DNA from 2 places in the Kribbella koreensis genome. Region 2 is predicted to be linked to the other one. Evidence: riboswitches for the same ligand, from Rfam matches in the RefSeq annotation. Region 2 holds a riboswitch; the other holds the start of a gene.
What was found. A riboswitch is a leader RNA that binds a small molecule or an ion and turns the genes downstream of it on or off. The one in region 2 is predicted to bind glycine.
Positions count from the first base shown of each region.

Region 1 (5,743 bases), on a different contig from region 2:
GTGGTCGCGGCAACGACTGAGCGTAGTCAAGCAATCACTTAAAATAATTCGGTCACAAGTAGTAACACCGGGCCGTCCAGCACGATGTAAGGAGCGGGGGAGGGTCAATCTCGGCCCGGTGCGCGGTAGTGGGGGGCCGCGGCTGCGCACCGGCCGAGCTGGCCCCGGCTGGGAACCCGGGGGGGATCCCAGGGATTTACGGCACGGGGGGATTTTCGTGATGAACCTGCGAGTGCGGGTGGTGCACTGCACCTGCGCCGGCGACCAGCACTGGTTCGCCGACATCGACGACACCGATGATCCGCAGCCCGACGATCCGTACTGGTTCGTCGACCGCTGCAGGTCCCAGGCCGAGGCTCTCGAGCGCGCGTGCGCCCGGCTCCTCGAGCTGTCCAGCGAGGTGCTCCGCAGCGGATCGCTCACCCGTGTCCAGGAAGCGCACCTCGTCTCCGTCTGACAGCCGGTTGGGAACAATGATGGGGCTCCTCGCCATGCCCGGCGAGGAGCCCCATCGTCATCAGGACGCCGGCGGTACCGCCGGACAGGTCGTGCCGCGTCGCGGAACGGTCAGTGAGATCAGGTAGCTGTCGATTGCTTGCCCTACGCAAGGACTCTTGGTATAGCTGCCGTGTCCCCAGCCCTCGTACGTGAGCAGCACCCCCTGCTCGCCGAGCTGGCGCGCGACACTGGTCGCCCAGCTGTAGCCGGTGGCCGGATCGTGAAGCGCGTTCGCGAGTAGCGCGGGGGTCTTGAGGCCGCGAATCTTCAAGTCCTGTTGGGGATTCACGGCCTTCGGCAGCCCGAGGCAGTTGGTCACCGCGAGCAGCGTCGGCGGGATCTTCAGGTCCTGGTTGTTCCGCGCGAGCCGTCGTACGTGCGCTGAGAACTCACCATACGTGCGGACCGGCAGGCTGAGGTCCCGGCAGAACGGTGCGAGCGTGTTCGGGGCCAGCCCGGTCGGTACCGGGGGTTCGCCCGTCGGTGGGGCGCTCGTCTCCAGCCGCTTCAACAGGTCGGCCAGCGCGGCCCACTGCGGCTCGTAGAGCATCCGGAACACCCCGAAGGTCAGCGTGAACGGCGTCGCCTTCACGCTCGCCTGCCGTGGATCCGGCAGCTCGCCACGACCGGCCCGGGCGAGCAGTTCCGCCCACAGCGCGTGGATGTCGCGCCCGTGTAGCGAGCAGGCGGTCGCCTCTTCGCACCAGTTCACGAACTCGGTGAACGAGTCCTGCGCCGTCGCGGCCTGCGCGTCGAGGAACTCACCGGTTGTCGAGTCGCCGTGGTCGAAGACGCTCTCCAGGACGAGCGCGCGCAGCCGGTGCGGGTACCTCTCGGCGTACAGCTCACCGAGCATGGTCCCGTACGAGCTGCCGTGGAAACTGATCTTGGTCTCACCCAGCGCCGCGCGGATCGCGTCGACATCGCGAACCGTCTGCAGGGTGTCGATGTGGTCGTAGACCGGCCCGGTGTGGGTGCGGCAGTCCTGGTCCAGTTCGCGGTTGTAGCGGATGGTCTGGTCGAACTGCGCGCGGCTGCTGATCTGCGGCGAGGGCTGCTTGGCGAGCAACGCGGCCGAGCAGACGACCGGGTTGCTGCGGGCGATCCCACGGGGGTCGAAGCTGACGATGTCGAACCTGTCCTCCAGGGCGTCGCTGAAGCGGGTCATACCGGTCCGGATCCGGTCGACCCCGGAGTCGCCGGGGCCGCCCGGGCCGAACACCAGGGTGCCGATGCGGGTTGACGGGTCTTTCGCAGTACGGCGGGCTATCGCCAGGCCGAAGGTGGGTCCGTCCGGGTGGTTCCAGTCCACCGGGACCTGGAGGGTCGCGCATTCGGAGCCGGCGACGAGCTTGGGATCCTCTTTGGGTTTGACCTCGCAGTCGGTCCACTGCAAGGACTTCGGTTGTACGGCGGTTGCCGGTGGCGCGACCAGGCCGGCGATGACGACGCCGGCGATCGCACCCCACGTGATGAGCTTCATCCCCCGATCCTGGGCAAACGCCTTCCCGTGCGCATCGGGGACAGACCCGGCCCGAACCCCCGGCTCGCCTTGGGGGACTTGTTAGGGTCACTGATCTGATGACTGAGACGACGACCGCTGTTGAGACTCCGGCCGGATCGAAGCACGCGACGGTGTTCCGTGCCGTGGCGATCGCCGAGGCGATCTCCTGGACCGGGCTGCTGATCGGGATGCTGTTCAAGTACGTGCTGTCCGACAACGAGATCGGCGTGAAGATCTTCGGGCCGGTGCACGGCACGATCTTCATCGCCTACGTGATCACGGTGCTCGCGGTCCGCAAGCAGCTGCGCTGGACGGTCCCGGTCACGCTGGCCGCTCTGGCCGCCAGCATCCCGCCACTGTTCACCTGGTTCTTCGAGCTCTGGGCGCAGCGCACCAACCGGTTGTCCTGAGTTCACCCGCTGCCGGATTGACGCGCGCGGCCGGTCCGCCGTACCGTCGCGGCGAGTAGTGAAATCAGCAGCCGCATGAACCCGTGCGGGAGAGACCCGGGCCTGACCCGGGCGCCGTAGGAGCAACTCTCCCCAAGAATCTCTCAGGCACCTTCACCGTGCGGGCGAGGCACCTCTGGAAGGCACACTGCCTGACAGAGCGGGGAGGCATACCAATCGGTCAATGGCGACCAGGAGGCCTCCAGCATGGCGATCAGCGTGTTCGACCTGTTCAGTATCGGGATCGGCCCGTCGAGCTCCCACACCGTGGGACCGATGCGAGCCGCCCGCACCTTCGCGCTCGGCCTGGCCGCGGACGGGTTACTCGACCGTACAACGGCCGTCGAGTCGCAACTCTTCGGCTCCCTCGGCGCCACCGGCCACGGGCACGGCAGCAACAAGGCGGTCATCCTCGGGCTGGAGGGTGAGGACCCGGAGACGGTCGACACCCGCTCGGTGGAGAGCCGGGTCGCCGCGATCCGCGCGGCCGGCCGGCTCCGGCTCGCCGGTCAGCGGGAGATCGTCTTCGACGAGAACAACCAGCTGATCATGCACCGGCGCAAGGCGCTGCCGTACCACCCGAACGGGATGACCTTCGTGGCCCGGGCCGCTGACGGCACCTGTCTGCGGGAGCGGACGTACTACTCGGTCGGCGGCGGTTTCGTCGTCGACGAGAACGCGGCGGCCGGTGACCGGATCGTCGCGGACCGTACTCCGCTCAAGTACCCGTTCCTGTCCGGCAACGAGCTGCTCGTCCGCTGCCAGGAGTCGGGCCTGCCGATCAGCGAGGTGATGCTCGCCAACGAGCTGGCCTGGCGGACCGAGCCCGAGATCCGCGAGGGCCTGCTGCACATCTGGCAGGTGATGCAGGACTGCGTCGACGAGGGCTGTGAGACCGAGGGCACGCTGCCGGGCGGTCTCAAGGTCCCGCGCCGGGCGGCCGCGCTGCACAAGAAGCTCAGCGGCGACAAGTGGTCGGTCGATCCGCTGAAGGTGATGGACTGGGTCAACCTGTTCGCGCTCGCGGTGAACGAGCAGAACGCGTCCGGCGGCCGGATCGTCACGGCGCCGACGAACGGTGCCGCGGGGATCATTCCGGCCGTGCTGCACTACTACCGTCGCTTCGTGCCGGGGGCATCGGAGGACGGCGTGGTCCGGTTCCTGCTGGCGGCCGCGGCGATCGGCGTTCTGTACAAGGAGAACGCGTCGATCTCCGGCGCCGAGGTCGGATGTCAGGGCGAGGTCGGCTCGGCCTGCTCGATGGCGGCCGCCGGGCTGTGCGAAGTACTGGGTGGTACTCCGGAGCAGGTCGAGAACGCGGCCGAGATCGCGATGGAGCACAACCTCGGCCTGACCTGCGACCCGGTCGGCGGGCTGGTTCAGATCCCCTGTATCGAGCGCAACGCGATGGCGTCGATGAAGGCGATCAACGCCGCCCGGATGGCGATGCACGGCGACGGCGTCCATGTCGTCTCGCTCGACAAGGTGATCAAGACGATGCGCGAGACCGGCGCCGACATGAAGATCAAGTACAAGGAGACCTCACGTGGCGGCCTGGCCGTGAACGTGATCGAGTGCTGACGGATCCTCCACGTGCGCGTTGTGCCCCAACCCGGCCAGCGTGACGACGTGCCCGCCCAGCGCGGTCAGCTCGGCATCCGTGTTCATCGGATCAAGCTCACCGCGCGCCAGCACGACCTCCGCCTGACTAGCCGCGATCAGCTTCTCCATACCCGGCGCACCCACCGCCCAGGTCCCCGGATCCATCGCCAGCCGCCACCGCCCATCGACCTGCTTGATCCCATGCTCAACCGCGCCGCTGTCCGGCTCGACCAGCCCTTGTAACCCAGACACCTTGAGAAACCGGGCAGCCGCCTCGTCCCGACTCTCGAACCACCCGATCGGTTTCTGCGCCAGCGCCCCCGCCCGCCCCAGATCATCCGCCGACCAGCTCACCTTCACCCCCAACGCCACCACCCGATCCACCTGCACGCCGTACCGCCCACTGGCCAACTCCAGCCCAATCACCCCACCGAGCGAATGCCCGACGACCACCAACCCCTCCCGCACCGGCAGCGCCTCCGCAACCGCGCCCGCCATCGACTCGAAGGTGTACCGCGGGAGCGTAGGTGCACTCCCGTGCCCGGGCAGGTCCGGCGCGATCCGCGGCTGCGGCCACCCGTCCCAAACCCGGCCGGTAGCTCCTAGTCCATGCAGCAACACGAGAGATGACATGCGGGCCAGGCTCTCAGACCCGGGCCGCTGTCACCAGGGGACGAGGCCTGTGTTGCGTTGGTAGGTGGCTGTGGGGCCGGTTTTGTCGATGGTGGCCAGGCGGACGATGCTGGCGGCGCCTTCGGGGATGGACTGGTGGCCTCGGTGGCCGTTGAAGTCGGTGGCGGTGTAGCCGGGGTCCACGGCGTTGATGCGCATTTCGGGGTTGAGGTGGGCGTACTGGGCGGTGAGCATGTTGAGGGCGGCCTTGGAGGAGCTGTAGATCGGGGCGGGGATCCAGGCGGCCTCGCGGACCGTGGGGTCGGTGGCCATACCGATGGAGCCCAGGCCGCTGCTGACGTTGACGACTACGGGGTTGTCGCTTGCCTTGAGCAACGGCAGGAAGGCGTTCAGGACGCGGAAGGCGCCGAAGACGTTGACGTTGTAGACGGTCTGGAAGTCGTCGGCGGTGAGCTGGTCGGCGGGCTTGAAGGGGCCGGGGATGCCGGCGTTGTTGACGAGTACGTCGAGGTGGCCGGCCTCTTCCTGCACCTGCTTGACGGCGTTCTGGACCGACTCGTCGTCGGTCACCTCCAGCTGGACGAAGCGGGCACCGAGCTCGTCGGCCGCCTTGCGTCCACGCTCGGGGTCGCGCGCACCGACGTACACGGTGTGGCCGAGGGCAACGAGTTGACGGGCTGTTTCGTAGCCGAGGCTCTTGTTGGCCCCGGTGATGAGTGTTGTTGTCATGGCTCCAATCTCGTCGCTTCGCGACGGTGCAGGTAGTGCACGCTTTGTCCTGGGGATTGGCAGTACCCAGGCTGAAGCGCGGGTTGCGGGAGATACTGGACGGGTGGCTGAACTAGGCAAGACGCTCCACGCGTGGCGGGATCGGGTGACTCCCGCCGAGGCGGGCCTGCCCGCGGGCGGGCGGCGGCGGGCGCCGGGGCTCCGGCGTGAGGAGCTGGCGCTACTGGCCGGGCTGTCGGTCGACTACATCCTCCGGCTCGAGCAGGGGCGGTCGTCCGCGCCGTCGGCCCAGGTACTGACCGCGTTGGCCCGGGCGCTGCGGTTGACT
Region 1 is NZ_BAAAHK010000013.1:257,383-263,125, forward strand. It holds gene ABD116_RS25430 (hypothetical protein) at 1-42, shown strand, start outside; gene ABD116_RS25435 (hypothetical protein) at 221-457, shown strand; gene ABD116_RS25440 (alpha/beta hydrolase) at 518-1,981, opposite strand; gene ABD116_RS25445 (DUF3817 domain-containing protein) at 2,080-2,412, shown strand; glycine riboswitch at 2,489-2,581, shown strand; gene ABD116_RS25450 (L-serine ammonia-lyase) at 2,659-4,032, shown strand; gene ABD116_RS25455 (alpha/beta fold hydrolase) at 3,994-4,686, opposite strand; gene ABD116_RS25460 (SDR family NAD(P)-dependent oxidoreductase) at 4,717-5,415, opposite strand; gene ABD116_RS25465 (helix-turn-helix transcriptional regulator) at 5,519-5,743, shown strand, end outside.
Region 1: linked by a shared signal. The riboswitch ahead of ABD116_RS25450 (L-serine ammonia-lyase) and the one ahead of gcvP (aminomethyl-transferring glycine dehydrogenase) in region 2 are both predicted to bind glycine.

Region 2 (5,743 bases):
CCCGTGTACAGCACCGGGAAGGCGTCCTCGAGCCGCTTGGCGACGTAGTTGGCGGTCAGTACGGCGGCCTTGGTCGCCGACGTCAGCCCCTCGGCGCCCATCATCCGGATGTACGCCCAGGAGATCGCCAGCACACCGGCCGAGCCGAACGGCGCCGCGCTGATCGGACCGACACCCGACTCCGGGCCGGCCTGGTCGAGCAACGGGTGGTTCGGCAGGTACGGCGCCAAGTGCGCGGCGACCGCGACCGGACCGACACCCGGGCCACCGCCACCGTGCGGGATGCAGAACGTCTTGTGCAGGTTCAGGTGGCTGACATCGCCGCCGAACTCGCCCGGCCTGGCCAGCCCGAGCAGCGCGTTCAGGTTCGCGCCGTCGACGTACACCTGGCCGCCGTGGTCGTGGACGATCTGGCAGACCTCGGTCACGCTCTCCTCGTACACGCCGTGCGTGGACGGGTAGGTGATCATGATCGCGGCCAGCTTCTCCGCGTGCTCGTCAGCCTTGGCGCGCAGGTCGGCCAGGTCGATCGTGCCGTCATCGTTGCCCTTGACAACAACAACCTTCATCCCGGCCATCACCGCGGAGGCGGCGTTGGTACCGTGCGCGCTCGCCGGGATCAGGCAGACGTTGCGATCTTCGTTGCCCTGGGCCCGGTGGTAGCCGCGGATCGCGAGCAGCCCCGCGAGCTCACCCTGCGAGCCGGCGTTCGGCTGGATCGAGACCTTCGCGTAGCCGGTCACCTCGGCCAGCCAGCGCTCCAGCTGGCCGATCAGCTTCACGTAGCCGGCGGCGTCCTCGATCGGCGCCAGCGGGTGCATGTCGGCGAACTCGGGCCAGGTGACGGCTTCCATCTCGGTGGTCGCGTTCAGCTTCATCGTGCAGGAGCCGAGCGGGATCATGCCGCGGTCGAGCGCGTAGTCGTAGTCCGACAGCTTGCGCAGGTAGCGCAGCATCGCCGTCTCGGACCGGTGCGTGTTGAAGACCGGGTGCGTCAGGTACTCCGAGGTCCGCGTGACCGTCTCGGCCAGGGCGTCACCGCCGAGCGCCGCGTCGTACGTCACGCCGAAGGAACGGCAGACCCCGACCAGCGCCGTCGCGTCGGTCTTCTCGTCACAGGAGATACCGACGTGGTCCGCGTCGACCTCACGCAGCCAGATGCCGTTCTGCCGAGCCGTGTCGACAACATCCGCCGCACGACCGGGCACCCGGGCCAGGACGGTGTCGAAGAACTGGTCGTGCACGACCTCGACGCCTCCGGCCTTCAGCGAGGCGGCGAGGCTGTCCGCGTGGCGGTGGACCCGCTCAGCGATCGCCTTCAGCCCCTCCGGACCGTGGTAGACGGCGTACATCGACGCGACGACAGCGAGCAGCACCTGCGCGGTACAGATGTTCGAGGTCGCCTTCTCACGCCGGATGTGCTGCTCCCGCGTCTGCAAAGCCAACCGGTACGCCGGCGCGCCATCTGCATCGACCGAAACGCCGACCAGCCGACCCGGCAGCGACCGCTCCAGCCCGGCGCGCACCGACATGAACCCAGCGTGCGGCCCACCGTAGAACAGCGGCACCCCGAAGCGCTGAGACGACCCGATGACGATGTCGGCCCCGGCCTCGCCCGGCGCCTCGAGCAGCGTCAGGGCCAGCAGGTCGGACGCGACCGCGACGAGCGTCTCCCGGTCGTGTGCCGCCGCGATCAGCGGCTTCAGGTCCCGAACGACACCGCCGGAGCCCGGGTACTGCACCAGGAAGCCGAAGAAGTCGCCCTCCGGCAGCCCATCGGTCGTGTCAGCGACGACGACCTCGATGTCGAGCGCCTCGGCGCGCGTCTGGACGACCGCGATCGTCTGCGCGAAGCAGTCGGCGTCGACCAGGAACCGGTTGCTCTTGCTCTTGCGGTTCGACCGGTGCGCCAGCGTCATCGCCTCGGCGGCGGCAGTGCCCTCGTCGAGCAGCGACGCGTTCGCGGTCGGCAGGCCGGTCAGGTCGGAGACGACGGTCTGGAAGTTCAGCAGCGCCTCGAGACGGCCCTGGGAGATCTCCGGCTGGTACGGCGTGTAAGCGGTGTACCAGGCCGGGTTCTCGACCAGGCGGCGGACGATCACCGACGGGGTGAACGTGCCGTAGTACCCCTGGCCGATCATCGAGGTGGCGACGTTGTTGCGGGCGGCGAGCTGGCGCAGTTCGGTCAGCGCGTCGACCTCGGAGGCCGGCTCGGGCAGCCGGAGCGGCTCGGTCGAGCGGATCGAGGCGGGCACCGCGGCGTCGACGAGCGCGTCGACATCGGCGTACCCGAGGGTCTCGACCATCTTGGCGATCTCGCCGGACCGCGGGCCGATGTGACGGTCGGCGAACACCGCTGACACCTGAACAGGGGTTTCAGTCATTGTGTGGAGGCTCCGTTGCTGACAATTGCCGGTGGCCTCCCCCTCTGTCACGCGGCGCGCGCTTCAGAGTCGCCTAAGACACTCGGTCCATGGGCCTGAGAGGTTCCGGGGAGGAATTGCCCCTTCGGCGCCCGACCAGACAGCAGGTCGAGACTCTCCCGAGTGTTGTGTACGGCTGAGAACGAGGGTACCTCAGCCCGTCATCCGGGCACGGCGGCGGGCAGCGAGCTCGTCGTTGGCGTGGTCGTCGCCGGTCTCGCCGTGCGCGTCGAGCCGCTCGGTCGGCAGCTCGGACAGCGATCCCTCGACCTCGCGCCAGACGCCACCGAGGGCGATCCCGAAGACGCCCTGGCCGCCGGCCAGCAGGTCGATGACCTCGTCGGGCGAGGTGCACATGTAGACCGAGGCGCCGTCGCTCATCAGCGTGATCTGGGTCAGGTCGTCGATGCCGCGCTTGCTCAGGTGGGCGATGGCGCTGCGGATCTGCTGCAGCGAGATGCCCGCGTCGAGCAGCCGCTTGATCACTTTGAGCAACAAGACGTCGCGGAAGCCGTAGAGCCGCTGGGTGCCGGAACCGGTGGCCGGGCGGACGGACGGTGAGACCAGTCCGGTGCGGGCCCAGTAGTCCAGCTGGCGGTAGGTGATACCGGCCGCGGCACAGGCCGTCGGGCCGCGGAAACCGACGTCGTCGGGCATCGGTTTCAGGTCGTCCTCGAAGAGCAGACCCTGGACGCCGGCGGTGACGGCCGCCTCGGCGTGTGCTTCGGACGTCGACTGCGCCGTCAGATCTGTGTCGCCGGTGCGTGTCACGCCTGAGCCTCCCTGGGTACCGACTGGAACGGATCACATCCGTGGAGTTACAACACCCCACGACTCCTTCAAGGTAAGCCGCCGCTCAGGCCGGGTCAACGACAACCGCCCCGAGCCGGATGCGTGTCGCGGATCCAATACGAATCGTTACCTGTCAGCTCTTGTCGAAGTCTTCCGGTGTGACGTGATCGAGGAACTCGCGGAAGCGCTCGACCTCCTCCTCCTCGACCACCTCGTCGTCCTCGTTCTCACTGTCCGGAACCGGGATGCCGGCCTCGGCCAGGATCTCCTCGGTGCAGAACACCGGCGTACCGGTCCGCAGCGCGAGCGCGATCGAGTCCGACGGGCGGGCGGAGATCTCGGTCTTGTCGTCGAAGACCAGGATCGCCTCGAACACGCCGTCGGTCAGGTTCACGATCCGGACCTGGCTCAGCGTGTGCCCGAGCACCCGGATGGTCTCCGCGAACAGGTCGTGGGTCAGCGGCCGGGGAGGCTCCATCCCCTGCTGGGCGAAAGCGATGGCGCTCGCTTCGGCCGCGCCGATCCAGATCGGCAGGTACCGCTCTCCGCCGACCTCCCGGAGCAGCACGATCGGCTGACTCGAGGGCATCTCAACCCGGACTCCGACCACGTCGACTTCGCGCACTCCTTCAGCCTACTCTGCGGGCCAGGCCGGGGCTGCCCCGCCGGGGTCAGCGGGTGAGCCGTGACCGGACGAGTGCCGCGTGCAAACGCACCGCGAGGGCGGCCAGTTCGAGCGTCTTGTCGTCGCGCCGGGGCTGTACGACCTGCTCGATCAGCCCGACCTCACGATCGGCGGCGGCCCGGAACGGCCGCAGATGCCGCGGCTCGATCCCGTACTGCGCGAACTCGGCGGCCGCCTTGGCGATCAGGATCGCGTCGCCGTCGTAGTGGTTGCCCCGGGCCACGACGAGGTTGTGACTCTCCAGCTGCTCGAGCAACTCGGCCGTGATCCCGGCCGCCTCGCGCAGCTCGTCCCGGGTCAGCTTCAACTCGGTCCCGTACGTCGAGAAGTCCTCGGCATCGGGCAGCCCGGCAGGCTGGGGCAACGTCTGCGGCGCCGCCGGCCGGCCACCAGGAGCAGGCGGCCGCAGCCCGCGATCCATCGCGTCGAGGTGGTCCTTGATCACCTTCAGCGGCAGGTACTGGTCGCGCTGCGCGGTCAGCACATAGCGAAGCCGCTCGATGTCGGCGGTACTGAACTTGCGGTACCCCGAAGCGGTCCTGGCCGGCGTCACCAGCCCCTCCGCCTCGAGGAAGCGGATCTTGGAGATGGTGACGTCGGCGAACTCGGCCTGCAGGAGCTGCAGCACCTCACCGATGCTGCTGCCCCCTAGTGCGGAGTCTCCAGACTCAGGCTTGGCCACTGGCGTAGTAGACCAGCCGGTACTTGCCGATCTGCACCTCGTCGCCGTTCGACAGCTGCAGCTCGTCGATCCGGTCGCGGTTCACGTAGGTGCCGTTCAGGCTGCCGACGTCGCGGACCTTCACGCCCTGCGGGTCGCGCCGGAACTCCGCGTGCCGGCGGGACACGGTCACGTCGTCGAGGAAGATGTCGCTGTCGGGGTGCCGGCCGGCGGTGACCACGTCGACGTCGAGCAGGAACCGGCTGCCCGCGTTCGGGCCGCGCTGGACGATCAGCAGCGCCGATCCCTGGGGCAGCGCGCCGACCGCGGCCTCGTCCTCGGCGGACAGGCTCTCGCCGAGATCGAAACGCTCGGTCTCCGGCTCGACGCTGATCGGTGCGAGCATCGCGGTGTCGGTCACCCCGGGGGCGGTCACCGGACGGTCCGCGCCAGGGAGCATCGTTCCGCACTGCGAGCAGAACTTGCTGCCCTCGGAGTTCTCGTGCCCGCACTGGTTGCAGAACGGCATGCTGTGATCCTCCCGATCGCCGGCGGTCCGGCGACGTTCTCGTTGACCCCGTGATGACAGTGTGGACTAGGACCCCAACCCTCGACCGGCGGTTGAGGTCCGACAGAACTTACCAGCTACTGCCCTGCGTCCGAAGTTCAGCTCTGGTCGAGCTGTCCCTTGTACGTGTCGGCGTCCATCAACGCCTCGATCTCCTCGTCGTCGTCGACCTCGATGTCGAGCAGCCAGCCCTCGCCGTACGGGTCGGTGTTGACCAGGTCGGGCTGGTCGGCCAGCGCCTCGTTGACGGCGCGCACGGTGCCGTTGAGGGGCGCGAACAGGTCGCTGACGCTCTTGGTGGACTCCAGCTCGCCGCAGGAGTCGCCGGCCCGGACGGCGGTGCCGACCTCGGGCAGCTGTACGTACACGATGTCGCCGAGCGCGTCCTGGGCGAAGTCGGTGATACCGACCCGCACCGGGCCGTCGCCGGCCTTGACCCACTCGTGCTCGGCCGTGTACTTCAGATCTTCGGGATACACCTCGGTCCCTCTTTCTTTCAATGGAAACTGCAGGGAGTTACTTCGTCGGGCTCGGTGCCGGGCGAGCGTAACGATGCTCGTCCGGCGCGTGCAAGACGGTGATCGACACGCTCGGCAGCTCGCTCACCTCGGCGG
Region 2 is NZ_BAAAHK010000017.1:230,016-235,758, reverse strand. It holds gene gcvP (aminomethyl-transferring glycine dehydrogenase) at 1-2,384, opposite strand, end outside; glycine riboswitch at 2,458-2,555, opposite strand; gene ABD116_RS30620 (MerR family transcriptional regulator) at 2,577-3,170, opposite strand; gene ABD116_RS30615 (bifunctional nuclease domain-containing protein) at 3,349-3,840, opposite strand; gene ftsR (transcriptional regulator FtsR) at 3,887-4,528, opposite strand; gene ABD116_RS30605 (zinc-ribbon and FHA domain-containing protein) at 4,569-5,090, opposite strand; gene gcvH (glycine cleavage system protein GcvH) at 5,228-5,608, opposite strand; gene ABD116_RS30595 (DUF881 domain-containing protein) at 5,646-5,743, opposite strand, start outside.